4 regions of the Mesorhizobium sp. C432A genome follow, and region 2 is predicted to be linked to each of the others. Evidence: predicted binding sites of a transcription regulator. Region 2 holds the regulator's gene; each other region holds the start of a gene.
The links. The regulator PhoB, encoded in region 2, activates phosphate uptake and scavenging genes when phosphate is short. The targets are predictions, from matches to a motif close to TGTCATNNANCTGTCAT.
Positions count from the first base shown of each region.

Region 1: a site for PhoB is predicted at 1,224-1,240, ahead of NLY33_RS26110 (LTA synthase family protein). Genes of this name have one in related genera too.
Region 3: a site for PhoB is predicted at 1,262-1,278, ahead of ppk2 (polyphosphate kinase 2). Genes of this name have one in related genera too.
Region 4: a site for PhoB is predicted at 4,649-4,665, ahead of NLY33_RS04280 (DUF1045 domain-containing protein). Genes of this name have one in related genera too.

Region 1 covers NZ_CP100470.1:5,296,361-5,303,851, reverse strand. Annotated here, with positions in the region: gene NLY33_RS26110 (LTA synthase family protein) at 1-1,173, opposite strand, end outside; gene fabD (ACP S-malonyltransferase) at 1,451-2,398, shown strand; gene fabG (3-oxoacyl-[acyl-carrier-protein] reductase) at 2,459-3,196, shown strand; gene NLY33_RS26095 (acyl carrier protein) at 3,418-3,654, shown strand; gene fabF (beta-ketoacyl-ACP synthase II) at 3,689-4,951, shown strand; gene mltG (endolytic transglycosylase MltG) at 5,153-6,409, shown strand; gene NLY33_RS26080 (YicC/YloC family endoribonuclease) at 6,672-7,491, shown strand, end outside.
Region 2 covers NZ_CP100470.1:1,791,553-1,799,043, forward strand. Annotated here, with positions in the region: gene NLY33_RS08640 (substrate-binding domain-containing protein) at 380-1,408, shown strand; gene pstC (phosphate ABC transporter permease subunit PstC) at 1,505-2,965, shown strand; gene pstA (phosphate ABC transporter permease PstA) at 2,962-4,278, shown strand; gene pstB (phosphate ABC transporter ATP-binding protein PstB) at 4,296-5,120, shown strand; gene phoU (phosphate signaling complex protein PhoU) at 5,162-5,866, shown strand; gene phoB (phosphate regulon transcriptional regulator PhoB) at 5,883-6,572, shown strand; gene NLY33_RS08670 (ROK family protein) at 6,603-7,491, opposite strand, start outside.
Region 3 covers NZ_CP100470.1:4,770,818-4,778,308, forward strand. Annotated here, with positions in the region: gene NLY33_RS23410 (dihydrofolate reductase family protein) at 1-91, shown strand, start outside; gene ppk2 (polyphosphate kinase 2) at 281-1,201, opposite strand; gene NLY33_RS23420 (aldo/keto reductase) at 1,446-2,489, shown strand; gene NLY33_RS23425 (glycosyl transferase family 90) at 2,510-3,481, opposite strand; gene NLY33_RS23430 (hypothetical protein) at 3,660-3,818, shown strand; gene NLY33_RS23435 (DUF982 domain-containing protein) at 3,891-4,124, opposite strand; gene NLY33_RS23440 (GntR family transcriptional regulator) at 4,234-4,899, opposite strand; gene NLY33_RS23445 (multidrug efflux MFS transporter) at 5,049-6,314, shown strand; gene NLY33_RS23450 (DUF423 domain-containing protein) at 6,358-6,732, shown strand; gene NLY33_RS23455 (hypothetical protein) at 6,772-6,915, opposite strand; gene NLY33_RS23460 (hypothetical protein) at 6,979-7,122, opposite strand; gene NLY33_RS23465 (LacI family DNA-binding transcriptional regulator) at 7,270-7,491, shown strand, end outside.
Region 4 covers NZ_CP100470.1:934,470-941,960, reverse strand. Annotated here, with positions in the region: gene NLY33_RS04305 (bifunctional 5-dehydro-2-deoxygluconokinase/5-dehydro-2-deoxyphosphogluconate aldolase) at 1-341, shown strand, start outside; gene iolD (3D-(3,5/4)-trihydroxycyclohexane-1,2-dione acylhydrolase (decyclizing)) at 375-2,225, shown strand; gene iolE (myo-inosose-2 dehydratase) at 2,372-3,289, shown strand; gene NLY33_RS04290 (hypothetical protein) at 3,299-3,547, shown strand; gene iolB (5-deoxy-glucuronate isomerase) at 3,740-4,552, shown strand; gene NLY33_RS04280 (DUF1045 domain-containing protein) at 4,704-5,411, shown strand; gene NLY33_RS04275 (alpha-D-ribose 1-methylphosphonate 5-triphosphate diphosphatase) at 5,446-6,600, shown strand; gene phnN (phosphonate metabolism protein/1,5-bisphosphokinase (PRPP-forming) PhnN) at 6,597-7,226, shown strand; gene NLY33_RS04265 (ABC transporter permease) at 7,229-7,491, opposite strand, start outside.

The DNA of each region.
Region 1 (7,491 bases), 2.5 Mb from region 2:
CGTCTCTTCCGAGCGGAAATCGTTGAAGCCGAAATCGGCATAGACGGCGCCCCTGTTCCAGAACCAGTTGGTGCCCGGATGGATGGCGCGCGCCCGGTAGCCCTCGCTTTTCAGGAAGGTCGCCAGCGACGGCGTCGGCGTGCGCACATATTGCTGGTAGGGGATCGAGCCCGCCGGCAGGAAGGCATTGGAAAAGCCGGTCAGCGCCTCGAATTCGATGTTGGCGGTCATGCCGCCGAATTCCGGCGAAAACATATAGCCGGAACGCAGCGCCCTCACATTGGGGATCGGGTCAGGCGTGATTGTGACGCCGGGCAGCTTGGTCGGATCCCAGAAAGATTCGCTCATCACCACGATGATGTCGGGTTTCTCATCCGGTACCGAGGCCGCCACAGCAGGCCTGTCGATCGCGTCGATCGCCTTGTCGGAATAGCCCGCCGGCGCCGAGACATGCGCCATCGGCACGTTGAGCGCGAAGGCCAGCGCAAACCCGTTGGAGGCGTAGTTCTCCTTCTGGTCCCACATGATCGGGATGATCTGCAGCCGGTCGCGGGTCCACGAGAAGGTGGCGTAGTCCATGATTGAGACGAAGAAGGCGAGCAGCGGCACTGCCAGCGTCAGCCGCGCCAGCCGCCCTTTGCGGCTGAGGATCGGAACCTTGCGGCGCCACAACCGCCAGCCATAGATCAGCAGCGACAGGCCGGCGACGATGCCGACCGCCATGGCGAGCGCCGTCCAGGGCCGTTCGCGCACCAGGAGCGGCATCAGTGCCATGATCTGGCGCGAATAAAGAAAATCGGTTGGGTAGAGCGGATCGCCGAGATAATGCGACTTCTGATGCCCGACAAAGGCCAGCGCCAGCGTCAGCGGCGCCACGATCATCAGGCTCTGGTGACTGCGGCCAAGCACGGCGTCCAGTCCCATCAGCACCAATGCAAAGACAATGATGGTGGTCCAGCCCGGCTTGAATGGCTGCAGGAAGAAGTCGACCGTGCCGAAGAAGTCGCCGCGCACGATCCATTCGATGGCGAACACCAGGATGGCGGAGGCAAGCAGCGTGACCAGACCGTAGCGGATGACCGGCCATCTGCGCCCCGGCAGGTAGCCGGTGGACGGATCGTCTTCCAAGAACTGTGGCGCGGGTACGGTCGCGCCCTTCCTGATCCTAGCCACGTCTCTTCCCCCGGCCCAAGCAACGCGCATTTCCACTCGCGCCACCGTTCTGTCATAGAACTGTCATGCAAAAGCTAGCGCCTGTGGCGAAAATAAGAAGAGCCAGCAAACGATTCGTGAGCGGTTTTCATCAGGTGTGATCGGCAAAAAGCCTTTGGGAACAGGGACTCGAGGTCAGCTCCGGTTCAAGCGAGAGCCGAAATGCCGCCTTCGGGCTTGACTTGGCGGTCCGCCTTGCGTCACAGGCAGGAAAAATCAGCCGCTGGAGAGCGCCCAAATGGCCGTCGCATTCACCTTTCCGGGACAGGGCAGCCAGGCTGTCGGCATGGGCAAGGACCTCGCCGACGCCTTCCCCGAGGCACGCAGGGTGTTCGAGGAAGTCGATGATGCGCTGGGCGAAAAGCTGTCGAAACTGATCTGGGAAGGCCCGGAAGAGGCGCTGACCCTGACTGCCAATGCCCAGCCGGCGCTGATGGCGGTCTCGCTGGCGGGAATCCGCTCGCTGGAAGCGCGCGGCTTTTCGCTGAAGGACAAGGTTGCCTACGTTGCCGGTCATTCGCTCGGCGAATATTCCGCCCTTGCCGCGGCCGGTTTCGTTTCGGTCGCCGATGCCGCCCGGCTGCTGCGCATCCGCGGCAACGCCATGCAGGCGGCGGTGCCGGCCGGCGAGGGCGCTATGGCGGCGATCATCGGACTGGAACAGCCCGACGTCGAAGCCGCTTGCACCGAGGCCGCAACGGGATCCGGCAAGGTCTGCCAGATCGCCAACGACAATGGCGGCGGCCAGCTGGTGATCTCCGGCGCCAGGGCGGCGGTGGAACTCGCCGCGAAACTGTGCACCGAAAAGGGCGCCAAGCGGGCGCTGATGCTGCAGGTCTCCGCACCCTTCCATTCGGCGCTGATGGCGCCGGCGGCCGATGTCATGCGCGAGGCGCTGGCCGGCGTGACCAAGAATGCACCGGTGGTGCCCGTCGTCTCCAACGTCACTGTAGTCCCGACCAGCGACCCCGACGAGATCGCGCGCCGCCTGGTCGAGCAGATCACCGGCCGCGTGCGCTGGCGCGAAACGGTGGAGTGGTTCGGCGCCAATGGCGTCGCCACGCTCTTTGAGATCGGCGCCGGCAAGGTGCTTTCCGGCCTGGCGCGGCGGATCAGCCGCGACATCGCCACATCGGCCGTCGGCACGCCGGCCGATGTCGAGGCGGCGCTGGCCGCGCTTGCATAATCCACTGGCGATTCAACCCGTCCCGTGGGAAGGGTGTTCTCTTAAGATCAGGAGACGAAAATGTTCGAACTGACCGGCCGCAAGGCGCTCGTCACCGGCGCATCGGGCGGCATTGGCGAGGCGATTGCCCGGGTGCTGCATGCGCAAGGCGCCATTGTCGGCTTGCACGGCACCCGCGTCGAGAAACTGGAGACCCTGGCCGGCGAACTCGGCGACCGGGTAAAGCTGTTCCCGGCCAATCTTGCCGACCGTGACGAGGTCAAGGCGCTTGGCCAGAAGGCCGAAGCCGAACTCGAAGGCGTCGACATACTGGTCAACAATGCCGGCATCACCAAGGACGGCCTGTTCGTGCGCATGGCGGACGCGGATTGGGACAGCGTGCTGGAGGTGAACCTCACCGCCGTGTTCCGGCTGACCCGCGAGCTGACCCATCCGATGATGCGCCGCCGCCATGGCCGCATCATCAACATCACCTCGGTGGTCGGCGTCACCGGCAATCCTGGCCAGACCAATTATTGCGCCTCCAAGGCCGGCATGATCGGCTTTTCCAAGTCGCTGGCGCAGGAGATCGCCACCCGCAACATCACCGTCAACTGCGTCGCCCCGGGCTTTATCGAATCGGCCATGACCGACAAGCTCAACGACAAGCAGAAAGACGCGATAATGGCCGCGATCCCGACGCGCCGCATGGGCACGAGTGTTGAAGTGGCGTCGGCCGTCGCCTATCTCGCCTCCAACGAGGCAGCCTACGTCACCGGCCAGACCATCCATGTGAACGGTGGCATGGCCATGATCTGACAGGATATTGCCGGGTGATAAGAAGACATGGCCGGCTTGTGAAAAGAGACCATTTCGCCTTGGACCTCAGCCATTTTTCGTGTAATGCGGCCCGCAACCCGGCGGTTCGGGCAAAAACCGGTCCGGCATCGTTGCGTTTCCGGCAGGACCATCTTTCAGCTTGATTAGCGGCATTCTGCCCGCTAACGAAGACAGACAAACAAAAGACGAGGATGCCCCAAATGAGTGACACCGCAGAGCGCGTCAAGAAGATCGTCATCGAACATCTTGGCGTCGATGCCGACAAGGTGACGGAGCAGGCGAGCTTCATCGATGATCTGGGCGCGGACAGCCTCGACACGGTCGAACTCGTCATGGCCTTCGAAGAAGAGTTCGGCGTCGAGATTCCGGACGATGCGGCCGAGACCATCCTGACCGTCGGCGATGCCGTGAAGTACATCGACAAGGCTTCGGCCTGACACTATCCGCAGTCATCACCGGGGAGGACCTGCGATGAGGCGTGTCGTCGTCACGGGCCTTGGCCTGGTTTCGCCGTTCGGCATGGGCTTCGAGCACAGCTGGAAGGAACTTCTGACCGGCCGCAGCGCCGCCAAGCGCGTCACCGAGTTCGAAGTGGAAGATCTTGCCTGCAAGATCGCCCACGTCATTCCTCGCGGTGACGGCACCAACGGCACGCTCAATCCCGAAGCCGTGCTCGAGCCCAAGGAACTTCGCAAGATCGGCGACTTCATCCTTTACGGGATTGCGGCCGCCGACGAAGCGCTGAAGGATTCCGGCTGGGAGCCCAGCACCGAAGCCGAGCGCTGCGCCACCGGCGTCATGATCGGCTCCGGCATTGGCGGCCTCGAGGGCATCGCCGAGAACGCTATCATCCTGAAAGAGCGCGGACCGCGCCGTATCAGTCCATTCTTCATTCCCGGCAACATTATCAACCTGGTATCTGGCCAGGTATCGATCCGGCATGGGCTGAAAGGCCCCAACCACGCCGTCGTCACCGCCTGCTCGACCGGCGCGCACGCCATTGGCGATGCCGCCCGGCTGATCATCTTCGGCGATGCCGACGTGATGCTGGCCGGCGGCGCGGAATCGCCGGTGACCAGACTATCGCTTGCCGGCTTCGCTGCTTGCCGGGCACTGTCCACCGACCGCAACGACACGCCTGAGAAGGCCTCGCGTCCCTATGACCGCGACCGTGACGGCTTCGTCATGGGCGAGGGCGCCGGCGTCGTGGTGCTGGAAGAACTCGAACACGCCAAGGCGCGCGGCGCCAAGATCTATGCCGAGGTCACCGGCTACGGCCTGACCGGCGATGCCTATCACATCACCGCACCGGCCGAAGACGGCGACGGCGCCTTCCGCTGCATGACGGCGGCGCTGAACCGGGCCAAGCTGACGCCCGCCGACGTCGACTACATCAACGCGCACGGCACCTCGACCATGGCCGACACGATCGAACTCGGCGCCGTCGAGCGGCTGGTCGGCAACGCCGCCTCGAAAATCTCGATGTCGTCGACCAAGTCGTCGATCGGCCATCTCCTGGGTGCCGCGGGCGCCGCCGAGGCGATCTTTTCGATCCTCGCTATCAGAGACAACATCGCGCCAGCCACCATCAATCTTGACAACCCGGAACGCGAAACCGCGATCGATCTTGTTCCGAACACGCCACGGCATCGCCAGGTCGACGTGGCGCTGTCCAACTCCTTCGGCTTCGGCGGCACCAACGCTTCGCTGGTATTCCAGCGTTATACAGGCTGATTGCGGTATCGACCGGCGCGCCAGCGGTCTGTCGTCAATTTTGCCATATTCAAGCCTACTCTGCCGCTGGGGATTCGTCGCATCGGCCTGAAACCGAAGGCGCTTTTTTAAAAGCACGATGCGTAGGCTTGAAATGTTAGGGCACGCTGTGCGTCCAATCGGGCGCATGGTCGCTCTAAGAGATCAGATGGTAGGGCGCTAATGAACACCAATCCGGGCGGCAGCGGACAATTCGGACAAAACCAGCAGACCGGCCCGATCGTGCCGAAGACCGCGGCCGAAGCTTTGCGCCCGGAAGCCGGCACACCACCACCAAAGCGCTCGCGCGCCTCGCGCAGCCAAGTCGTCGTGTTCATGAACTTCGTCATCTCCGCGGTGATGTTGATGATCCTCGCCGCCGGCGTTTCGCTCTATTTCGGCAAGCAGGCATTCAACGAACCGGGCCCGTCGGTGGCCGGCGACACCTTCCTGGTCAAGCCGAGCACCGGCGTCCAGGATATTGCCGACCAGCTCGAACGGCGTGGGCTGATCAGCGATGCCCGCATCTTCCGCATCGCCGTGCGGGTCTATGGCAATGATTCAGCGCTGAAGGCAGGCGAATACGAGATAAAGCCGCGCGCCTCCATGCGCGACATCATGGAGCTTCTGAAGAGCGGCAAGTCGGTGATGTATTCGCTGACCATTCCCGAGGGCCTGACGGTCGAGCAGGCGCTGCAGCGCATCGCCGAGCAGGATGCGCTGACCGGCGACATGCCGGCCGCCAAGCCGGCTGAGGGCAGCCTCGCCACCGACACGCTGCGCTTTACCCGCGGCGCCACGCGCCAACAGATGGTCGACAAGCTGCTCGCCGACCAGAAGAAGCTGGTCGACGAGGTCTGGCAGCGGCGCGCGCCCGACCTGCCTCTGGCCAATGTCGACGACTTCGTCACCTTGGCCTCCATTGTCGAAAAGGAAACCGGCCGGGGCGACGAGCGCTCGCGCGTTGCCGCCGTCTTCCTCAACCGTCTGGCCAAGGGCATGCGGCTGCAATCCGATCCGACCATCATCTACGGCCTGTTCGGCGGCAAGGGCAAACCCGCCGACCGGCCGATTTATCAGTCTGACATCCAGAAACAGACGCCTTACAACACCTATCTGATCAACGGCCTGCCGCCGACGCCGATCGCCAATCCCGGCCGCGCCGCGCTCGAAGCCGTCGCCAACCCGTCGAAGACCGATGATCTCTATTTCGTCGCCGACGGCACCGGCGGCCACGTCTTTGCCACCACGCTTGCCGAGCACAATGAGAACGTTGCCCGCTACCGGGCACTGCAGAAGAAGGAGGCTGAAGACGCCGCCAAGGGCGCCAAGACTCCGGGCCAGACCGATGCACCGGCGGATGGCAACGACAACGGTGACGCAAGTGGCGATGCCGCCGGTGACAGCGGTGATGCCGGCGATAGGGGTGCCGCCCAATAGCAGGCCGGCGCTTTCAGACGGATCGACCTTAAGCGATGCGGACAGAGGCGGACGCGCTGCTGCTTTGAACGAGTAGCGGGGTTCGAAGCGTTTTCGGTCTTGCTCGGGTGCCTCTGCTTCTCGATTTCAGCCCTGCGAGATCGAAACGACAGCGGAAATCAACATCTTGCTGGTGTTGCGATTCTGACATTCGCGCCGCCCGTGATATCGAACGCATGCGCGATTTGTAGAATCGGACCATCAGGGAGACACGAGCCGCATCATGAATTTGCAGAGCATGACCGGATTTGCACGCACTGTTGCCGAACATGACGGCGCCTCGATCGCCTGGGAGGTCAAGTCGGTCAACGGCAAGAGCGTCGAGGTCAGGTTGCGGTTGCCGCAAGGTTTCGAGCGGCTCGAACCGACTGTGCGGCAGACGCTGCAGAAGCGCTTTTCGCGTGGCAATTTCCAGGCGACGCTGACCGTCGGCCGCGCCGCCGGCCAGCAGGCGCAGCCGGTGGTCAACGAAGCCTTCCTCAGGGATCTGGCGGGCTTGGCCAAGCGGCTGCAGGACCAGTTCGGTGTTGGTCCGGCAACTGCCGACGGTCTGCTTTCTCTGCGCGGCGTGCTCGATATCCCTGAAACCAGCGAAACCGAGGAGGTGCGGGCAGCACTCGACGCGTCAATCCTGTCGGCGCTGGAAACGGCGCTTACAGGTCTCGAGCAGGCACGCCAGAGCGAGGGCGAAGCGCTGCGTTCGCTGCTTTCCGGCCATATCGACGCCATTGAGGCGCTGACGCTTCAAGCCGAGGCCGACCCGTCGCGCGAACCGGCGGCGATCCGCGAGCGGATCGCCGAACAGGTGCGGCTGCTGATGGATGCGTCGGCCAATCTCGATGCCGGCCGGCTGCACATGGAAGCGGCGTTCCTGGCCACCAAGGCCGATATCCGTGAAGAGATCGATCGGCTGAAGACGCATGTGGCGTCGGGCAGAGCGCTGCTGGCAAATGGCGGCGCCATCGGCCGCAAGCTCGATTTTCTGGCGCAGGAATTCAACCGCGAATCGAATACGCTGTGTTCCAAGTCAAACGCCGCCACTG
Region 2 (7,491 bases):
AGTTACGGGCGGGAGCAAGCGACCGCCGACAAGAAACAGCGTCGAATCTACCCCAACGGACCTGTTTTTGGCGATGGCTCGGCCAAGATTCGCTCTGGTCACGGGCAACGCGCTCCCGTCCGGTTTTTCTTTCTCGGCATCGCGGCCTGCGGTGTGCCGGGACTTGATGCCAGCACGAATTGCGCAAGCGTCTGATTCCAGCGGCAACTTCCATTCCCACAAACCGGCTTAAAGGGTGCGGCCCACAAGACGTCTGTGCGACGTTACCGGGCTGACACGAAACTGTCATGCGACTGTAATAATCGAAGGCTATTGGCCTCAGCGGGCGCCGGTTTGAAGAGGGCGCCAAGAGACCATCTTCCGAACAGGAGCAGGCCACATGAAGAAATTCCTCGTTACGGCATCGGCCGTGGCGGTAGCGTTCGCCGCATCGTCCGGTGTCGCCGCTGCGCGTGACCAGATCCAGGTCGCCGGTTCGTCGACCGTGCTGCCTTACGCCAAGATCGTCGCCGAGCAGTTCGGCGAAACCTTCACCAACTTCAAGACCCCGGTGGTCGAGTCCGGCGGCAGCGGCGCCGGCATCAAGGAGTTCTGCAAGGGCGTCGGCGAAGACACGATCGATATCGCCAACTCCTCGCGCCCGATCAAGAAGGACGAGCTGAAGTCCTGCGCCGACGCCGGCGTCAAGGACGTCCAGGAAGTCCGCATCGGCTATGACGGCATCGTCTTTGCCACCGGCATCAAGGGTCCGGACTGGGCGCTGGTTCCCGCCGACATCTACAAGGCGCTCGCCGCCAAGCTAGTGGTCGACGGCAAGCTGGTCGACAACCCGAACACCAAGTGGAACCAGGTCAATCCGAAGCTGCCCGACTGGGATATCGCCGCCTATATCCCGGGTGAGAAGCACGGCACCCGTGAAGTGTTCGAGACCAAGCTGCTCGACGCCGGCTGCGACAAGGCCGCTTTGAAGGCTGCCGGCATCGCCGACGACAAGGAAATCGGCAAGACCTGCATCGCCATCCGCAAGGACGGCAAGGCTGTCGACATCGATGGCGACTACACCGAGACGCTGGCCCGCATCGACTCCAACAAGACCGGCGTTGGCGTGTTCGGCCTCGCCTTCTACGAGAACAATGCCGACAAGCTGAAGGTCGCTACCGTGGAAGGCATCGTGCCTTCGACGCAGACCATCGCCGATGGCACGTACCCCGTGTCGCGGCCGTTGTTCTTCTACGTCAAGAAGGCGCATCTGGGCGTCGTTCCCGGCCTCAAGGAATATGTCGAGTTCTTCCTTGATGACCAGATGATCGGCCCGGAAAGCCCGCTCGCCCAGTACGGCCTGGTTTCCGCTCCCGACGCCGAACGTCAGGGCCAGCGCGACGCCTTCGCCGCCGGAAAGACGATGTAATCAACCGACCGGATCAGGGCGCGGACCAAATCCGCGCCATGATTTCGCCGCTTGCCGCAACGGTGGCGGCGATCTGAATTTTCCCTGGGGTGGGTGATGTCGTCCTTGCTCGTACTCGCCATAGTCATCGCCATAGGCGTGGTCGCTTTTGTGATCGGCCGCCAGCGCGCAGCGGCGCAGGATACCGGCAAGGTCAAGCCGCATTCGCGCGCGCATTATCATGGCTGGTGGGCCTTTCTGCTCGCGGTCCTGCCTGCCGTCCTGCTGCTCGCCGTCTGGGATATCGGCTCTTCCTTCTATCTCGACCGGCACATCCATGCCGCTTTGCCCGAGCGCACCGCCGACACAAAGGTGGCCAGCGAAGCGCTCGACGCCAGCCTGGTGAAGAGCCTGGCCAAGGGCCTGCGCCGGCTCGATGGCGATACCGCACTTCCCGCTACTTTCGCCGAATTGCAGCCGCTGCTCGCCGCCAAGGGCGTGGCACTGGCCAGCGACACACAGGACTATATGATCCCGATCGCGGTCGAGGCGAACCAGGTCCAGGACCGGCTCGGCCTGTTCGGCGCCGTGCTGACCTTCGCGCTGTCGGTCGCCGGCGCCTTCTATGCGCTGAGGCAGATCGCGCCGCGCGCCAGGGCGCGCAACAATGTCGAGAAGCTGATGCTGTGGGGGCTGCTTGCGGCCTCGACCATCGCCATCCTGACCACGGTCGGCATCGTGCTGTCGATGCTGTTCCAGACCATCACCTTCTTCGAGAGCGTGTCGCCGATGAGCTTCTTCTTCGGCACGGTGTGGGATCCGCGTTTCGCCGCCGCCGGTTCCGGCGGCAGCCAGGGTCAGTTCGGCCTGATCCCGCTTCTTGCCGGCACGCTCTACATCGCCGCCGTCGCCCTTCTGGTGGCAGTGCCGGTCGGGCTGATGTCGGCGGTCTACATGTCCGAATATGCCTCGCGCGGTGTGCGCTCGGTGGTCAAGCCGGCGTTGGAACTGCTGGCCGGCATTCCGACCATCGTCTACGGCATCTTCGCCGTTGTCACGCTCGGACCGTTCTTGCGCGACCTGTCGGCGGCACTCACCGGGGGCTCGCCCTTCATCCAGGGCCAGAGCATCTTCACCGCCGGTCTGGTGATGGGCGTCATGCTGATCCCGGTCGTGTCCTCTTTGTCCGACGACATCATCACCGCGGTGCCGCGCGCAATGCGTGACGGCTCGCTCGGCCTCGGCGCCACCCGCTCCGAGACGATCAAGCGGGTGATCCTGCCGGCGGCACTGCCCGGCATCGTCGGCGCCATCCTGTTGACGGCGTCGCGCGCCATCGGCGAGACGATGATCGTCGTGCTGGCGGCGGGCGTCGCCGCCAATCTGACGGCCAATCCGTTCGAGGCGATGACGACCATCACCGTCAAGATCGTCAACCAGCTGACCGGCGACCTCGAGTTCAACTCGCCGCAGACGCTGGTCGCCTTCGCGCTCGGCCTGACGCTGTTCGCGCTGACGCTGGTGATGAACATCGTCGCCCTCTACATCGTGCGCAAGTACCGGGAGCAGTACGAATGACCGACATCCCCCTGGACACGATGGCGGGCGCCGTCGCGCGACCGCGCCGCGACATCGGGCTGAAGGCGCGCTACGCCGCCGAACGCCGGTTCCGCATCTATGGCGTGATTGCGATCTCGGTGGGCCTGGCGTTCCTGGCCATCATGTTGATCACCATCGTCTCGAAAGGCTACACCGCCTTCTGGCAGACGACGGTGACGCTGCCGGTCACCTTCGACGAGAAGGTGATCGATCCCTCCGGCAAGCGCGCGACCGACCCTACCGTGCTGATCAAGGCGAACTATCCCAAGCTCGCCGAAAACGCGCTGGTGGCCAAGCTCGGCATCGATCCGGCCAACAAGCCGATGATGCTGAAGCTCAAGGGCTTCCTGTCGGAAGGCGCCCGCGTCCAGCTGCGCGACATCGTCTCCGCCGATCCGTCGGTGATCGGCACGACGCGTGACGTCGACATCCTGGCCGCCGCCAATCTCGACTCGGCCTTCAAGGGCCAGATCGACCTCGGCGTCGATGAAGCGCGCCGCAAGGTGTCCGACCAGCAGATCGACTGGATGAACAAGCTCAAAGCCGAAGGCGCGATGGCCGAGCATTTCAACACCGGCCTGTTCAGCTATGGCGCCTCCAGCCGGCCCGAGACGTCGGGCATGGGCGTGGCCATCATCGGTTCGTTCTACATGATGGTGATCGTGCTTTTGCTGGCGCTGCCGATCGGCGTCGCCGCCTCGATCTATCTCGAGGAGTTCGCCAAGAAGAACCGCTTTACGGACCTGATCGAAGTCAACATCAACAATCTCGCGGCGGTGCCGTCGATCGTCTTCGGTCTGCTTGGCCTTGCCGTGTTCATCAACTTCCTCGGCATGCCGCGCTCGGCTTCCTTCGTCGGCGGCCTGGTGCTGACCTTGATGACGCTGCCGACCATCATCATCGCGACGCGCGCCGCCCTTGCCGCGGTGCCGCCGTCGATCCGCTCGGCAGCGCTCGGGCTCGGCGCCTCCAAGATGCAGATGGTGTTCCACCACATCCTGCCGCTTGCCGCCCCAGGCATCCTTACCGGCACCATCATCGGCCTGGCGCGTGCGCTCGGCGAGACAGCACCGCTGCTCTTGATCGGCATGGTCGCTTTCGTCGCCGATTATCCGACGACGCCTTTCGATCCGGCGACCGCGCTGCCGGTGCAGATCTACATGTGGGCAAACGAGGCTGAGCGCGCTTTTGTCGAGCGCATGTCCGGCGCCATCATCATCCTGCTCGTCTTCCTCATGGCCATGAACATCACCGCGATCGTGCTTCGGCGCCGGTTCGAGCGGCGCTGGTAGAAAAAAGGCAATTTGGTATGAACATCATGACCGAACAGTCCCTTGAGAATGCAGTGGGCGACAAAATGAACGCCAAGTCGAACGAAGTCATCAAGATGCGCGGCGACAAGGTCGGCGTCTTCTACGGCGAGAAGCAGGCGTTGTTCGACGTCAATCTCGACGTCCGCCAGAACCAGGTGACGGCGCTGATCGGCCCGTCCGGCTGCGGCAAGTCGACCTTCCTGCGCTGCCTCAACCGCATGAACGACACCATCGATTCGGCGCGGGTGACCGGCAAGATCACGCTCGATGAAGACGACATCTACGACAAGAACATCGATGTCGTCGAACTGCGCGCCCGCGTCGGCATGGTGTTCCAGAAACCCAACCCGTTCCCGAAGTCGATCTACGAGAACGTCGCCTACGGCCCGCGCATCCATGGGCTGGCCAAGCGCAAGTCCGACATGGACCAGATCGTCGAGCAGAGCCTGAAGAAGGCTGCGATCTGGAACGAGGTCAAGGACCGCCTGCAGGAGCCCGGCACCGGCCTGTCCGGCGGCCAGCAGCAGCGCCTGTGCATCGCGCGCGCCATCGCCGTGTCGCCGGAGGTGATCCTGATGGACGAGCCCTGCTCGGCGCTCGATCCGATCGCCACCGCCCGTGTCGAGGAGCTGATCGACGAACTGCGCCAGAACTACACGATCGTCATCGTCACCCACTCGATGCAGCAGGCGGCGCGCGTGTCGCAGCGTACAGCGATGTTCCATCTCGGCTATCTCGTCGAGGAGGGCGCCACCGACAAGATGTTCACCAACCCCGACGACAAGCGCACCCAGGACTACATTACCGGCCGCTTCGGCTGAGCCGTCCGGCGGGTGAATTTTCAGGCACGAGGACCAAGATCATGGGTGAACATACCGTCGCCTCCTTCGATGAAGAGCTCGGGCAGATCAGCAAGCTGATCCGCGACATGGGCGATCTGGCAGGCTCGATGGTCAGCGGCTCGACCAGGGCGCTGCTCAATTCGGACAATGCGCTGGCACAGCGTGTCGTTTCCGACGACGCCATCATGGATGCGCGCCAGCGCGAACTGGACGACCGCGCCATCACGCTGATCGCCAAGCGCCAGCCGATGGCCAACGATCTGCGCGCCGTGGTCGGCTCGATCCGCATGGCCGGCGACCTCGAGCGCATCGGCGATCTCGCCAAGAACATCGCCAAACGCGTCGGCACCGTGGGCTTGAGCGTCACGCCGCGCGACCTCTCGCACTCCATCGATGCCATGGCGCAGCTGGTGCTGATCCAGGTGCAAGGCGTCGTCGAGGAATATGCCGCCACCGATGCGGCAGCTCTTGCAAAACTCAGAAATGACGACGAACGCATCGACGTCAAATACACGTCCGTGTTTCGTGAGCTCTTGACCTACATGATGGAAGACCCTCGCAACATCACCGCCTGCACGCATCTCTTGTTCTGCGCCAAGAATCTTGAGCGCATCGGCGATCATGTCACCAACATCGCCGAAAATGCGTATTATGTGCTGACCGGCCAGCAATTGCCCGCCAATCGTCCGAAGCAGGACGAGACGGCGATGGCCACGCCGGCCTGATGAGGGTGAACTGCCTATGATCGCGCCACGCATCATGGTCGTGGAGGACGAGGAGCCGCTAGGCGTGCTCCTCCGCTACAACCTCGAATCCGAAGGCTATCACGTCGAGGTGGTGACACGCGGCGACGAGGCCGAGATCCGCCTGCAGGAAAACGTGCCCGATCTCCTGGTGCTCGACTGGATGGTGCCCGCTGTTTCCGGCATCGAGCTCTGCCGGCGGCTTAGAGTGCGGCCCGAAACCGAGCGGCTGCCGATCATCATGCTGACCGCGCGCGGTGAGGAAAGCGATCGCGTGCGCGGCCTGTCCACCGGTGCCGACGACTATCTGGTCAAGCCATTCTCGACGCCGGAGTTCATGGCGCGCGTGAAGGCGCTGCTGCGCCGGGCCAAGCCGGAAGTGCTGTCCAGCGTGCTCAAGGTCGGCGACATCGTGCTCGACCGCGAGTCGCACCGTGTCTACCGCAAGAAGAGCGAGATCAGGCTCGGACCGACCGAGTTCCGGCTGCTCGAATTCATGATGCGCCATCCCGGCCGCGTGTTCTCGCGCAGCCAACTGCTCGACAATGTCTGGGGCGAGACGATCTATATAGACGAGCGAACCGTCGACGTGCATGTCGGGCGGCTGCGCAAGGCCGTCAACAACGGCCGCATGCCGGATGTCATCCGTACCATTCGCGGCGCCGGCTACGCTATCAGGGAAGACTAGGATGCTGCGCGTCGCGCCGTTGCCGGCCATTCAGGCGACATGCTTGCCGGATTTCGCCTGAATGCCCGGCGCGAAAATCTCCTGGTCGACGAAGCCGAGCGCGCGCATGGCGCAGCCTTCGCGGATCAGCGGCAGCTCGTTGGGCTCGGTGTCGAAGGAGATCGATTTCGAGTGCTGGCCGCCGGCGGTCTGGGCGATCGCTTCGCGCAATGCCGGTTCGATCAGGTCGAAGGCGGCGGCGCTGACGCCGACCATGGCGACGGGTGCCGGATCGATCAGAGCAAACAGGCTGCCGAGGCCGAAGCCGAGCGCCTCACCGGCCCTGCGATAGGCTTCGCGCTCCGGGCCATCGGTTTCGCGGGCGCGCGCGGCGAGTGCGCGCATATCAGCGTCGCCGATATCGACCGGCTCGGCATCCTCGCCCATCATTTTGGCGCTGCGCCAGATGGCGTAGTTTCCGGCATAGGCCTCGACGCAGCCGCGCCGCCCGCAGCGGCAGAGCGCGCCGCCCGGACGGTGGATCATGTGGCCGAACTCGCCGCCCGAGGAATGGGTGCCGGTGAACAGTTCGCCTTTCAGCACCAGTCCCATGCCGATGCCGTGCGACAAGAGGATGGCGATAAAGTTGTCGCGGTAGCGCTCGGGCTGGCGCCATTGCAGCGCCACCGCCATCATATTGCAGTCGTTCTCCATGGTGGCCGGAATGCCGAATTCCACTTCCAACATGTCGGCGAAGGCAATGTCGGTCAGTGGCGTGATTGGCGACCACAGCATGGCGCGCGCCTGCGAATCGGTGATGCCCTGGATGCCCATGGCAATGCGGGCGATGCTCTGGACATCGAGGTCGGGATCCTCAAGCCGCCGCCGGACGATTGCTACGCATTCGCCAATCAGCTCGTCGCGCGGCTTGGTCAGCGTG
Region 3 (7,491 bases), 3.0 Mb from region 2:
TGCCGGGCTGGATATGCTGAAGCTGGGTTACCAGTGCACCGAGCAGGTGGCGACAGCGCTCGCCACGCATGTGACGATCAAGCGGGTGTAGTGGCGAAGTGACAGGCGCAGGCTTCTTTCTCCCCGTTCTACGGGGAGAAATGCCCGGCAGGCAATGAGGGGCAGCGCTGCTTTTGGAGGTTAGCAGCGTCCGACGACTGTGAATTCGCCGATGCCGGCGCTGCCCCTCATCCGCCCTTCGGGCACCTTCTCCCCGTGAAACGGGGAGAAGGAAAAGTGCTCAATACTTCTCCGGCACGTAAAGCTCGCGCGGCAGGACCTGGCGCTCGTACTCCGGGTTGAACACCCGCTCGGGCAGCGTGATTTCTTCGTGCGGCACGTCCTCATAGGGCAGCTGTTTGAGGAGATGGTCGATGCAGTTCAGCCGCCCCCGCTTCTTGTCGTTGCCTTCGACGATGTACCACGGTGCCTCTGGGATGTTGGTGCGGGCGAACGTCTCTTCCTTGGCCTTGGTGTACTGCTCCCAGCGCACGCGCGACTGCAGGTCCATCGGCGACAGCTTCCACTGCTTCATCGGATCGTGGATGCGCATCATGAAGCGCATCTGCTGTTCCTCGTCGGTGATCGAGAACCAGTATTTGACCAGCGTGACGCCGGAGCGGACCAGCATGCGCTCGAACTCCGGCACGTCGCGGAAGAACTCTTCGACCTGATCGGGTTCGGCAAAGCCCATCACCCGCTCGACGCCGGAGCGGTTGTACCAGGAGCGGTCGAACAGCACGATCTCGCCGCCGGCCGGCAGATGCGGCACGTAGCGCTGGAAATACCATTGTGACTTTTCGCGCTCGGTCGGCGCCGGCAGCGCCACGACGCGGCAGATGCGCGGGTTGAGGCGCTGGGTGATGCGCTTGATGACGCCGCCCTTGCCGGCGGAATCACGGCCCTCGAAAACCACCACTAGCTTCTTCTTGTGGTAGGCAACCCAGGACTGCAGCTTGATCAGTTCCGACTGCAAGCCGATCAGGTCGCGGAAATACTGCATGCGATCGATCGACGGCGGATGCGCGTTCTTGTAGATCTTGGCGATCTCCAACGACAGCGCCGGCTCCGAGATTTCCAGCTCATAGTCCTCGTCGAGCGTGTCGGCGAGTTCGGCTTCCAGCCAATCCCTGGCCGCAGAATTCTGCTTTAGCTCATTCATTTCCACTGCTCCGCTTGCCGGCTGACATGAAACCCTGAGCCGACTTGATATAGGCCGGCAATGACGGTTTTATTGCAAGCCGCCGGCCAGCCGGTCTTCACTGCAAAGCAGCGAGGCATTGCCGATCCAGCGCCCTGGCATGGCGACAAGCCGCTCAAATTGTCCTACAAATAGCGGACCCGTTCGGGCTTCCCCGCCCTTTCCTGCTAAAACCGCCTCCCCACCAAAACTACGAGGATCAGACATGGAATACCGCACGCTTGGCCGTTCCGGCTTGAAAGTTTCGGCGCTGACCTTGGGAACCATGACCTTCGGCGGCAGCGGGCCGTTCGCTGCCGTCGGCAATTCCGATCTCGCGGAGGCCTCGCGCATCATCGACACTTGCATCGATGCCGGCATCAATCTCATCGACACCGCCAATGTCTATTCCAACGGTCTGTCGGAAGAGATCATCGGCGAGGCGCTCGGCGGCAAGCGCAAGAACGACGTGCTGATCGCCTCCAAAGCGCGCATGCGGATCGGCAAGGGCCCCAATGACGAAGGCCTGTCGCGCCATCATCTGATCCGCGAATGCGAGAAGAGCCTGAAGCGCCTCAGGACCGATGTCATCGACATCTATTTCCTTCACGAATGGGACGGCGCGACGCCGCTCGAGGAAACCATCGCCGCGCTCGACACGCTGGTTGCCCAGGGCAAGATCCGCTATGTCGGCTGCTCCAACTATTCCGGCTGGCAGGTCATGAAGGCGCTGGGCATCAGCGACAGCCAGCACCAGCCGCGCTTCGTCACCCAGCAGATCCACTACACGCTGGAAGCACGCGAGGCCGAGTATGAGCTCTTGCCGATCTCGGTCGACCAGGGCCTTGGCGTGCTGGTGTGGAGCCCGCTCGCCGGCGGCCTGCTGTCGGGAAAATACCGCCGCGACAGCCCGACGGCGCGCCAGATCGGCGGCTGGTCGGAACCGCCGATCCGCGACGAGGACCGGCTGTGGCGGATCGTCGATGTGCTGGTCGACATCGGTGCGGCACGCGGCGTTTCGGCGGCCCAGGTGGCGCTGACCTGGCTGCTCGGCCGGCCAGCCGTCAGTTCGCTGGTGATCGGCGCACGCAATGAGTCCCAGTTGAAAGACAATCTCGCCGCGGCAAGCCTGACGCTGTCCTTTGATGAACGCCAGCGTCTCGATGCCGTCAGCCGGCCGCCGGTGCTCTATCCCTACTGGCACCAGCAGTTCACCGCGAAGGACCGCTTCGGCCCGGCCGATCTGGTTATGGACCGCAGCGTCATCTGACTTAAGGGCGCCGGAGGCCGCTAGCCCGCGATAAACCGCCAGACCTGCGGATCGGTCTCGATCTGGCCGCTGAGCACGAAATATTTGTAGAGCACGAGCAGGCAGATCGCCTGCTCGGCCCGCTCGTCGGCGAATTTGCGGCAATAGGCGTTGGCCGCCGCAACGATGCGCTGGGCCTCGGCCGGATGTTTCTCGAGATGGTGCACGCGCTCGGCCAGATCGCTGAAGTCGGGCGCCAGCGGCACATAATGGACATCGGGCTCGAGCTGCCCTTCCGCGAACCAGGTCTCATAGGTCGGCGGCGGCATCAGGCAGAGCGAGTTCGAGCTCATGATCCATTTCAGATTGGTCGCGACATCATTGCCTTCGAGCGAGATGATATAGCGGTAGCGGCGCTGCTGATCGATGCTGAGATAGGGCTTGCGGTATTCCGCAGGTGCTGTCGCCCTCGGCGTGCCGACATCGCAGAACGGCAGATTGCGGGCTGCATCCAGCAACAAGGTGCGGATCGGATTGTTGAGTTCGCCGCGCCAAACGACGAGCGGATGCTTGTCGGCGAAGGCGACATCGTCGGCCGGCATGTAGAAATGACGGAACTTGTTCAGCTTGAACAGGACGCCGTTGCCGTTGTCGCCCGCTATCGGCCGGTCCTTGACGATCGACGGCATCTTCGGCACTTCGATGACGTCGCCGAATTCCAGGTCGATGCGCAGATCTGGGTCGAAATAACGGGTGAACTCCTTCAGATCGTAATAGTACATGCTGCGGTCCGACGGCAGCCGGCTGACCGGCACGGCCTCGGGGCTGGGGCTAAAAGGCTCCCGCAGCGTGTTGTAGTAATTGAGCCGCTGGCGGACCGATGCGTCGGAAAGCCTGGCCTGATCGAGCAGCCGGCCGAGCCGGCGCCGGAAAAGAACCGGCGGCGCGATGTCGCGCATGGCGTTGCGCGCATAGTAGATCAGCTTCTGTGCGTTTCTTTGAAGCGTGGCCATCGGTCGTTTTGATTCGAAATCGGTCGGCGGCGGCTCCAGCAACTGTCCCGCAGCCTTTTCTAAACCATTGTGTTCGCCATCACGCAAGTCCAGAACCGCTGGCATCTGCCCTCGCGGCGCTGTTGTGTTTGCCGGCCAATGCTTCTAGGCAGGATCAGGCACAGCGAAAGGAAACGATATGGCTCGACCACCGAATTACGGTCAGGAACGCAAAGAGCGCGACCGGCAGAAGGCCGCCAAGAAGGCGGAGAAGCTCGCCGCCAAGGTCGCGGCCAAGGAGCGCGCCGAGCCTGAGAACGAGGCAAGTTCCAAAACCGACACCGAGACAGAAAAATAGGCAAGACAGGATCACCGGCCCGCGAAACGGGCCGGATCCTGGCAAAATGCCGGTGTGATCAGGCCGATGTGATCAGGCCGGGGCCTTGTCGCTGACGAAGACGTTGACCTCGCGCGCGGCGGCGATGAAGGCGCGTCTTGCAATCATCGCCGGCTTGTCGCCGGCCAGCGCGTCATGGCAGGCCTGCAGCGCTTCGCGGTGCTTGGGGCTGCGCTTGCCGGGCCAGCTGTTGAGCAGGTAATCGGAAGCCTCGCGCACCGTACGCAAGAGCTGAGTGCTTCCCTCCGTGCCCGACTTAACGGTCACGGGTGTTTCAAATCGGTTGTTTTCCATGGCCGCCTCTTACGCCATCGGCGTCCGCGAAGCGAGGCCGAAAGCGGATCGCGACGGCGTTCTTTCGTTTTCGTGACCAGTATCAAGCGGCGACGACGGCAAAACCCCTGGCGCGTAGGCCGCGCCGGTCATTGTGCAACGACGTCACCAGGCGGGCGCGGCTGCCGGCTATATGGGCGGAAAGTCGCGCCGCCGCCGCATCGGCATCGCCGGCCCGCACCGCTGCCAGAATGGCGTGATGCTCGCTCCAGGCGCGGCCAAGGGCCGCCTCGTCGCGCACCTCCAGCCAGCGCGCCCGCGACAGCCGCGTCATGGCATCGCGCACGGCCCGAAACAGGAACTCGTTGCCGGAGAGCCGCGCCAGTTCGATATGGAAATCCATGCCGACGCGGTGCCATTCCTCGCGCGGCGTGGCAGTGTCGCAGGAGTCCAGCATCGCCTCGATGACATCGGCTGCGCTCCTGTCGGCCAGCGCCGAAGTCAGCCTGACCGCCGCGACCTCGACCGCTTCGCGGTACACCGCGATCTGTTCCAGTTCGGCAAGGTTGATCGGCGACACGGTCCAGCCGCGCCCGTCGCGGCAGATCAGCCCTTCCGTCTCCAGCCGCAGCAGGGCTGCCCTGACCGGCGTGCGCGAGGCGCCGAAGCGGCTCTCGATCCAGCGCTCCGTCAGCCGCTCGCCAGGACCGACCTCAAGGCCAAGGATCATCTCGCGAAGCGCTTTTTCGACGATCTGCATCTGCGACATAGTTGCTTCCATTGCTGGCGATCGGCCTTGCCCGTTGGTCTTGCCGATCACATTGAGAGCGCCTGATTGACAGCAGCCGGGCTTTGCGTCCATGAGGTACCAAGTTGGTATCCCAAAATGGTATCCGCAGCAAGCGGACAGGATAGGACATGCCGCAGGACAGTGCAGCGCAGGCCGCCGAAGCGCCTTCCACCTACAACATTCATTGGCGGCGCAACCTGCTCGTGTGCTTTGCCGGATCGTTCAGCACGCTTGTGGCGATGACGCTGTTGCTGCCGTTCCTGCCGCTCTATGTCGAACAGCTGGGCGCCGTGGGCCACGCGGCGATCGTGCAATGGTCCGGCATCGCTTTCGGCGCCACCTTCCTTGCCGCCGCCCTTGTCGCGCCACTGTGGGGACGGCTGGGCGACCGCTACGGCCGCAAGGTGATGCTGGTGCGTGCCAGTTTCGGCATGGCGATCTGCATGTCGCTGACCGGCATGGTGCAGACCGTCTGGCAATTGGTGCTTTTGCGCCTGTTGATCGGCTTTGCCGGCGGTTATTCCTCAGGCTCGACGATCCTTGTCGCCATGCAGACGCCGAAGGAGCGCTCCGGCTGGGCGCTTGGCGTGCTGTCGGCCGGCATCACCGCAGGCTCCCTGGTCGGCCCGTTGCTTGGCGGCGCGCTGCCGCCATTGATCGGTATTCGCGCCACCTTCCTCATCGCGGGCGGCGTCATTTTCCTGGCGGCGCTGGCGACGACGTTCCTGATAAAGGAGATGCCTCGCCCGCCAGTACAGGCAAAACGCGAGGAGAAACCAAAGGGAAGTTGGGCGCAGATCCCCGACAAACGCCCTGTCGTGGCCATGCTGGCGACCGGCATGCTGTTCACCTTCGCCAACATGTCGATCGAGCCGATCATCACCGTTTACGTCCAGCAACTGGTCGCGGAGGCAAGCCGGGTGACCCTGGTCTCAGGTGTCGTCATGTCGGCGGCGGCGCTGGGCGCCATCCTGTCGGCGTCACGGCTGGGCAAACTCGCCGACCGCATCGGCCACTGGAACGTCATCGTCGCATCGCTGGCCGTCTCGGCGCTGCTGTTGATACCGCAGGCCTTCGTCACCGAGAGCTGGCAGTTGGTCGGGCTGCGGTTCCTTATGGGTCTGGTGCTGGGCGGGCTGTTGCCCTGCATCACCAGCGTCATCCGCCACAATGTTCCCGATGGGGTCGGCGGCAATGTGCTGGGCCTGGCAATCTCGGCGCAATATGTCGGCCAGGTTGCGGGGCCGCTGCTGGGCGGCTTCGTCGGCGGCCATTTCGGCATGCGCGCGGTGTTTCTCGGCACGTCGTTGCTGATGGCGGGCGGTGCCGCGTATAATTGGCTGGCCCAGGCGCGCCGCACGCGCGACATGCTGGCGATATCGGAAAAATCCTGACAGACAGGTCGCGCCGCCTATCGTCAATCACGGAGCCCGAGACATGAGCATCGCCGAGTCAGCACCAGCAAACAGCGCGCGCATCCTCGTTTTCGCCGGCGGCATTGCCGGCGCGGCGGGCGTGGCGCTGTCGGCGGCATCAGCGCATCTCGGCGGCGCCTTCGTCGGCACGGCCGCATCCTTCCTGCTCATGCATGCGCCGGTGTTTTTGGCCGTCGGCCTCGCCGGCGCAAACCGGATCTTGCGGATCGGCAGCCTGGTGCTGCTCGTCGGGCTTGTTCTGTTCTGCGGCGATCTGCTGGCACGGGATTTCGTGGGATCGCGGCTGTTCCCGATGTCGGCGCCGATCGGCGGCACCTTGCTCATCGCGGGCTGGCTGGTGATCGCGGCCTCGGCGCTCGTGCGGCAACGGTCCTGACGAGCCAAGAACCCTGTCCCATCAGATATCACACGAGGCTTAATCCTGCCGGTTTTGCGGCAGCAGGTCGCGGTTGCGCTTGGCAGACTTGGTCGGCCGCCGCCTTTCCGGCTGCTCCGTGGCAGGCGAGATACCCCAGTAATTGCGATAAATGTCTTCGAACAGATGCTTCACGGGATGCATGTTCGTCTCCTCTTTAAGAACTTGAATCCATCCAATCAGCTGGCACGAAAATGCCGGGGCCGATCAGCTGCGCTTGCGTTTCACAAGGTATTGCAGGTCACGCCTCCACGGCCCGACCTTGTCGCGGCGCTTGCGGGTGGCGGCGTCGGAGACTATGCCCCAATCATTGCCGTAGATGTCTTCGAACAGATAATTCACGGGATGCATGGCACCCTCCTCTTGAATCGATCCAAGTTCTCGTTGGTGAAACTCTTTGGATCGATTCAAATATAGACCCTCTCCGTCGTCCGATCAAGGGAAAATTTGAACCGATCCAACGAAAGTGCTAAACAGGCTCCGGTTCAGGAGACGAAAATGACGGCATTGACCTCCGGCAAGACGAAATCAGTGCGGCTTGCCGACATCGCCAAGGCGGCCGGCGTCTCGCACGGAACCGCGTCCAACGTGTTCGCTCGCCCGGAAATCGTGCGCGAAGAGGTCCGCGAGCGGGTCAAGGCGGCGGCGGAAGCGATGGGCTATGCCGGCCCGGATCCCAAGGGCCGGCTGCTGCGCGCCGGCAAGGTCAACGCCATCGGC
Region 4 (7,491 bases), 860 kb from region 2:
CGCTTGGCATCAAGCCGGACTGGTGGAAGCTCGAACCGCAGGCGTCGGCCGGCGCCTGGGCCAAGATCGAAGCGGTGATCCTGAAGCACGATCCGTGGTGCCGCGGCGTCGTGCTGCTGGGTCTCGAAGCGCCGCAGGACGAACTGGAAGCGGCCTTTGCCGCCACCGCCAAGGCGCCGATCGTCAAGGGCTTTGCCGTCGGCCGCACCATCTTCGTCCACGCCGCGGAACAATGGCTGGCCGGCAAGATGACGGATGACGAGGCTATCGCCGACATGGCCGCGCGCTTCGAACAGTTGACCGAAGCGTGGCTTGCCGCGCGTGGCCGTAAAGCAGCATAAAGGCGCGGCAAGAGGACTGCGGAGGAAAACACCATGAGCAAGACAATCCGCCTGACGATGGCGCAGGCGCTGACCCGCTTTCTCAGCAAGCAGATGACCGAGATCGACGGCAGACGAGTGCCCATCTTCGGCGGTGTCTGGGCGATCTTCGGTCACGGCAATGTCGCCGGCATCGGCGAGGCGCTGTACCAGCTGCGCGACGAATTGCCGACCTTCCGCGCCCACAATGAGCAGGCGATGGCGCATGCGGCGATCGCCTATGGCAAGGCCAATTTCCGCCGCCGCTTCATGGCCGCGACCTCTTCGATCGGCCCCGGTGCGCTCAACATGGTGACGGCGGCGGCGCTCGCCCACGTAAACAGGTTGCCCGTCCTGTTTTTGCCGGGCGATGTCTTCGCCAACCGCATCCCCGATCCGGTGCTGCAGCAGGCCGAGGACTTTTCCGACGGCACCGCGACGGTCAATGACTGCTTCCGTCCGGTGTCGCGCTATTTCGACCGCATCACCCGTCCCGAGCAGATCATCCCGGCATTGGCGCGGACCATGCAGGTGCTGACCGATCCCGCGGAATGCGGCCCGGTGACGCTGTCGCTCTGCCAGGACGTGCAGGCCGAGGCCTATGACTATCCCGAGAGCTTTTTCGCCGAGCGCGTCTGGCATCAGCGCCGGCCGCGTCCGGACCGGAATGAGCTTGCCACTGCGGTGGCGGCGCTGAAGGGCGCGAAGAAGCCGCTGATCATCGCCGGTGGCGGCGTGCTCTATTCGCAGGCCTCTAGCGAATTGGCGAAATTCGCCGGGGGGGCCGGCATTCCGGCCTGCGAGACGCAAGGCGGCAAATCCTCGCTGCCGGATACGCATCCGCTCAACATGGGGGCAGTCGGCGTCACCGGCACGTCCGCGGCCAACCGGCTGGCGGAAGAGGCCGATGTCGTGCTGGCCATCGGCACGCGCCTGCAGGATTTCACCACCGGCTCGTGGGCGCTGTTCAAGAATTCCGGCAAGACCATCATCGGGCTCAACGTGCAGCCTTTCGACGCCGGCAAGCACCGCGCGCTGCCGCTGGTCGCCGATGCGGCCGAAGCGCTTGTCGAACTGGGTGCGGCGCTGGGCGGCTGGAAGGCGCCTTCCGCCTGGACCGACAATTCGGCTGCCGGCAAGAAGGCCTGGCAGGTCGACGCGGGCAAGGTGACGGCCTCGACAAACGCAGCTTTCCCTTCGGATGCGCAGGTGATCGGCGCTGTGCAGCGCGCGCTGGGGTCCGGCGTGACCTTGCTGAACGCGTCGGGCGGCCTGCCGGGCGAGTTGCACAAGCTCTGGCAGGCAGGCGCGCCCGGCTCGTACCATGGCGAATATGGTTTCTCGACCATGGGCTACGAGATTGCCGGCGGGCTCGGCGCCAAGATGGCCAAGCCCGACCAGGAAATCGTCGTCATGGTCGGCGACGGCTCCTACCTGATGATGAATTCCGAAATCGCCACGTCGGTGATGCTTGGCCTGAAGCTGACCATCGTGGTGCTCGACAACAGGGGTTATGGCTGCATCAACCGGCTGCAGATGGCCACCGGCGGCGCCAACTTCAACAACCTCCTGAAGGACTCGCGCCACGAGATCCTGCCCGACATCGACTTTGCCGCGCATGCGGCGAGCATGGGCGCGATATCGGAAAAAGTGCCGTCGATCGCCGGCCTGGAAAACGCGCTGCAGAAAGCAAAAAAGAACGACCGCACGACCGTTCTGGTCATCGACACAGATCCACTGGTTTCCACCGATGCCGGCGGCCATTGGTGGGATGTGGCGGTGCCGGAAGTGTCAGTGCGCAGCCAGGTCAACGCAGCCCGCAAGGCCTATGACGAAAAGCGGCAGATGCAGACCATCGGCGATTGATGTACATGCACCCGGCCCCTACCTCCCCCTTGTGGGGAGGTCGGACCGCAGGTCCGGGTGGGGGGTCTGGCGCCGCACCCCCACCCCGCTGCTTCGCAGCGACCCTCCCCACAGGGGGGAGGGTAAACAAGAACCGGAGCTAAAACTTGAAAGCCAAACTGGGCATGTCCCCCATTGCGTGGTGGAACGACGATCTTGCCGAACTCAGCGATGACGTCTCGCTGGAAGAATGTCTGCGCCAGTCGCGCTCGGCCGGCTTCACCGGCATGGAAATGGGCCGGCGTTTTCCCAACGACCCCGCTGTCATGCTGCCGATCCTGAAGCAGGCCGACGTGACGCTGTGTGGCGGCTGGTTCTCCGGCACGCTGGTCGATGAGGATATGGGTAAGAACAAGGACCGCATCCAGCCGATGATCGACCTGTTCAAGGCGGTCAACGCGCCTTGCATCGTCTATGGCGAGGTCGGCCGCTCGATCCAGGGCGACCGCTCCAGGCCGCTCGCCACCAAGCCGAAACTCACCAGTGACGAGATGAAGGCCTATGCAAGGCGGCTGACCGAATTCGGCGAATGGTGCGCAGAGCAAGGCATGCCGCTGTCCTATCATCACCACATGGCGGCAGTGGTCGAGACCGAGCCGGAGCTCGATGCCTTCATGCGCCATTCCGGCGAAGGCATTCCGCTGCTGCTCGATGCCGGGCATCTCGCCTTTGCCGGCGGCGACGTGCTGCGCGCCATCGACAACCACCACAAGCGCATCAGCCATGTCCATGTGAAGGATGTGCGCATGGCCGTGATCGACGGGCTCGATCGCACCAAACAGTCGTTCCTCGATGCCGTTGCGCTCGGCGCCTTCACCGTGCCGGGTGACGGCTCGCTGGATTTCGGCGCCATCGTGCAGCGCTTCGCCGACCATGGCTATGAAGGCTGGTTCGTCGTCGAGGCCGAGCAGGACCCGAAAAAGAACCCGCCGCTGAAGATGGCCCAAGTGGGTTACAAGGAGCTGATGCGGGTGATGACGGCGGCCGGCTACACGGTCGAGACGCAAGGCTTTCCCAATGCGTAAGCCGGTCCGATGAAGGATTACGAGCACCCGTTCTTCCGGCCGCTGTGGCGGCGCGTTGCCGTCGTCGCCGTCTGCGTGATCTGGGCCGGAATAGAATTCGCCTCCGGCACCCCATTCTGGGGCATCATTGCGCTCGGCTTTGCCGCCTACGCCGTCTGGCAGTTCTTCTACCTTTACAAGCCGGTGGAGGAGAGCAAGGCTGCGCCTGATCGACCGAAGACCGGCGAAGCGAAGGCGGACGCCGAACCGAAGGAATGAAGCGGCCGTGGCTCGGAAGGGCTTGCGGGTCGGACACTGGACACCTGGCGTATCGCCTACGTCGGTGATTGGGCGGAACGTCCCTCGCTTCGTCATCCTAGGGTCTTCGCGACGGAGCTTCGCTCCTGCTTCGCCCTAGGATGACGAAGTTGAGAGGCCGACCTCGAAGACTTGCGATAGGAGAGACAAAACATGTCGAAACTGCTCGTCAAAGCCGACAAGGGCCATGGCCGCGTCGCCCATGTCACGCCCAAAAGCGCCGGCTGGACCTATGTCGGCTTCGACCTGCACCGTTTGAAGCCCGGCGAAAACGCCTCGGGTAAGACGGGCGGTCGCGAAGTCTGCCTGGTGTTCGTCACCGGCAAGGGCACGGCAAGGGCCGGCGGCCAGGAACTCGGCCTGCTCGGCGAGCGCATGTCGCCCTTCGAGGGCAAGCCGTGGTCGGTCTATATTGCGGAGGGTTCGGACTGGTCGGTCACCGCCGACACCGATCTCGAACTCGCGGTCTGCTCGGCGCCGGGCCTGGGCGGCGGCTTGCCCGTTCGCGTCATCGCACCCCACGACCTCGGCCAGGAGACTCGGGGCAAAGGCACCAACACGCGCTACGTCACCAACATATTGCCCGAGGGCAAGCCCGCCGACTCGCTGCTGGTGGTCGAGGTCATCACGCCCGGCGGCCACACATCGAGCTACCCGCCGCACAAGCACGACCAGGACAATCTGCCGGCCGAATCCTATCTTGAGGAAACCTACTACCACCGCCTCAACCCGCCGCAGGGTTTTGCCTTCCAGCGCGTCTACACCGACGCCGACAAGACCGGCGCCCGCGAGCTGGACGAAGCCATGGCGATCGAGGACGGCGATGTTGTGCTGGTGCCCAAGGGCTATCACCCCTGCGCCGCCTGCCACGGCTACGACCTCTATTACCTTAACGTCATGGCCGGGCCGAAGCGGACGTGGAAGTTCCACAACGCGCTCGAGCACGAATGGCTGATGAAGGCCTGATCGGCCTTCGCTTGCGGCGGAAGCTGTTGGTCCAGCAGGAAAAAATCGTCGGCTAACGATCCATGGGGTCGATTTGCCTTCGAAAACCCGCATAAGCTTCGTCAATCCGTCATGGAAATCACCTATGGCAGCGGGCTGACGAGGATTTTCGATGCGCTACGCCATTTATTTCACCCCGAGGCAGGACGAACCGCTGGCGCGGATCGCCGCCAACTGGCTGGGCCGCGACCCCTTTGGCGCCGCCACCAGGCCGGTCGAGGCGGTGGGCGAGCTGTCGGCGGCCGAAGTCGCCTTTCACACCGCATCGGCGCGGCGCTACGGTTTTCATGCGACGCTGAAAGCGCCCTTCCGGTTGGCCGCCAACGAAACCGAAAGCTCGTTGCGCGCGGCGCTGGACGCCTTTGCCGAAGCAACGCCGACGGTCACCATCCCGCGCCTGGTCGTCAGCCAGATCGATGGTTTCTTCGCTTTGCTGCCGGAAGGCCCGCTGCCGCCGCTCAACCGTTTCGCCGATGATGTCGTGCTTAGCTTCGACCGTTTTCGCGCGCCGCTCACCGAGGCCGAGATCGAGCGGCGCAGCCCGGATTCGCTGAAGCCGGCCGAGTTCCGCAATCTCTGCCAGTGGGGCTATCCCTATGTGTTTGAGACCTTTCGCTTCCACATGACACTGTCCGGCCGGGCCGGGCCGCAGGAAAGCCAACGTCTGCGCGCGGCAATTGACAGCCTGTTCGCCGATGTGCTGCAGCAGCCGGTGCTGGTGGATGCGCTGACGCTGTTCGTCGAAACCGAACCGGGCGCTCCGTTCATGGTGCTTTCGCATCATGCGCTCGGCCGCCGCGCTGCCCGAAAAACCGCCTGACCGCAATTCGTCCGAGTAAGCAAGGACTGCCTGAATGACCGCCGAAACTGTTCTCCACAACGCCCGCATCGTGCTTGCCGACGAGATCGTCGAAGGGTCGCTCGTGCTGCGCGACGGTTTTATCTCCGGCGTCGACGCCGGCACCGGCCACACCGGCGGGAGCATGGGCGGCGAGGACATGGGCGGCGACTACATCATTCCCGGCCTGGTCGAGCTGCACACTGACCATCTCGAAGGCCACTATGCGCCGCGCCCGAAAGTGCGCTGGAACCCGATCGCCGCCGTCCTTGCCCATGACGCGCAGGTGGCCACCGCCGGCATCACCACCGTCCTCGACGCGTTGCGTGTCGGCATGGACGAGGACGCGAATATTACCTCCGACGACATCCGCAAGCTCGCCGGCGCGATCGAGGACAGCGTCGCGAAAGACCGGTTGCGGGCCGACCATTTCCTGCACCTGCGCTGCGAGGTCTCGGCGCCGGATTGCTTGCGGGCTTTCGCCAATTTCGATGGCGACGAGCGGGTCAAGCTGGCCTCGCTGATGGACCATGCGCCGGGACAGCGTCAGTTCGTCAATCTCGAGACCTACGCCCATTACTATCAGCGCAAGCTGAAATTGACCGATCGCGACTTCCAATTGTTCTGCGAAAAGCGGATGTCGGAATCGGCGAAGAATTCGGGACCGAACCGGGTGGCGATATCAGCCGCCTGCAACGAGCGGGGCATTGTGCTGGCGAGCCATGACGACGCCACATCAGGCCATGTCGACGAGGCGATCGAGCAGGGCGTGCGCGTCGCGGAATTCCCGACCACGCTGGAAGCCGCCAAGGCCTCGAAGGATGCCGGGCTCGGCGTACTGATGGGCGCGCCCAACGTCATGCGCGGCTCCTCGCATTCGGGCAATGTCTCGGCCCGCACGCTGGCCGGCGACGGCCTGCTCGACATATTGTCGTCCGACTACATTCCCTTCAGCCTGATCCAGTCGGCCTTCTTCCTCGGCGACGTCGTCGAGGGCATTTCCCTGCCGCAGGCGGTTGCGATGGTGTCGAAGAATCCGGCCGAGGCGATCGGCCTAAACGACCGCGGCGTCATCGAACAGGGCCGCCGCGCCGACCTCGTGCGTGTGCGCGTCGACGACCATGTGCCGGTCGTGCGCACTGTCTGGCGCCAAGGGCGCCGGGTCGCCTGATGGTCTCGGCGTCGATCGAGCGCGAACTCAGCAGCGAGGCCTTTCCGCTCCGCAACGGCGTGTTTGTCGCCGTCGTCGGCCCGAGTGGCGCCGGCAAGGATACGGTAATCGGTTATGCCCGCACCTTGTTTGCCGACGAGACGAGGCTGGAGTTCGTCCGCCGGGTCATCACCAGGCCGAGCGATGCGGCAAGCGAGGATCACGACACGCTGGCCGACGCGGCCTTTGTCGAAGCCGAGGCCGACGGCGCCTTCGCCATTTCCTGGGAGGCGCACGGCCTGCGCTACGGCATTCCGGCCGATGTCGACTCGTCCATCGCCAACGGCTATGTCGCGGTCGCCAATGTCTCGCGCGCAGTCATCCCGGTGCTGCGGGAGCGCTATGCCAATCTGGCTGTCGTCGAGATCACCGCCTCGCCGGAAATCCTCGCCGAGCGTCTCGCCCAGCGCGGCCGCGAATCGCGCGGCGAAGTGCTGGCTCGGCTCGCCCGCAGCGCCAATATCGCTTTGTCCGGCTCCGGCGTCACCTCGATCGACAATGGCGGCCAGCGCGAAGCCGCCGGAGAACGCTTCGCCGAGGTGCTGCGCAATGCGATGGCCTTCTCGGATATATCCGGCGTGATGTAGCGCTACTCCGCCGCGACAGTCTTCCGGCTGGCATCGAGCATCAGCCGCCTTGCGCGGAACACGCCCCATTGCTGGTCGACCAGCACGCCGATCAGGATCACGCCGCCCATCACCGCGAAGTTGAGCGAGGACGGGATGCCGAGCAGATTGACCAGGTTCTGCAACTCCTGCAGCAGCACGGTGCCCAGGATGACGCCGACCAGCGAGCCTTCGCCGCCGCGCAGCGAGAAGCCGCCGAGAACGGCGGCGGCAATGGCGTAGAGCT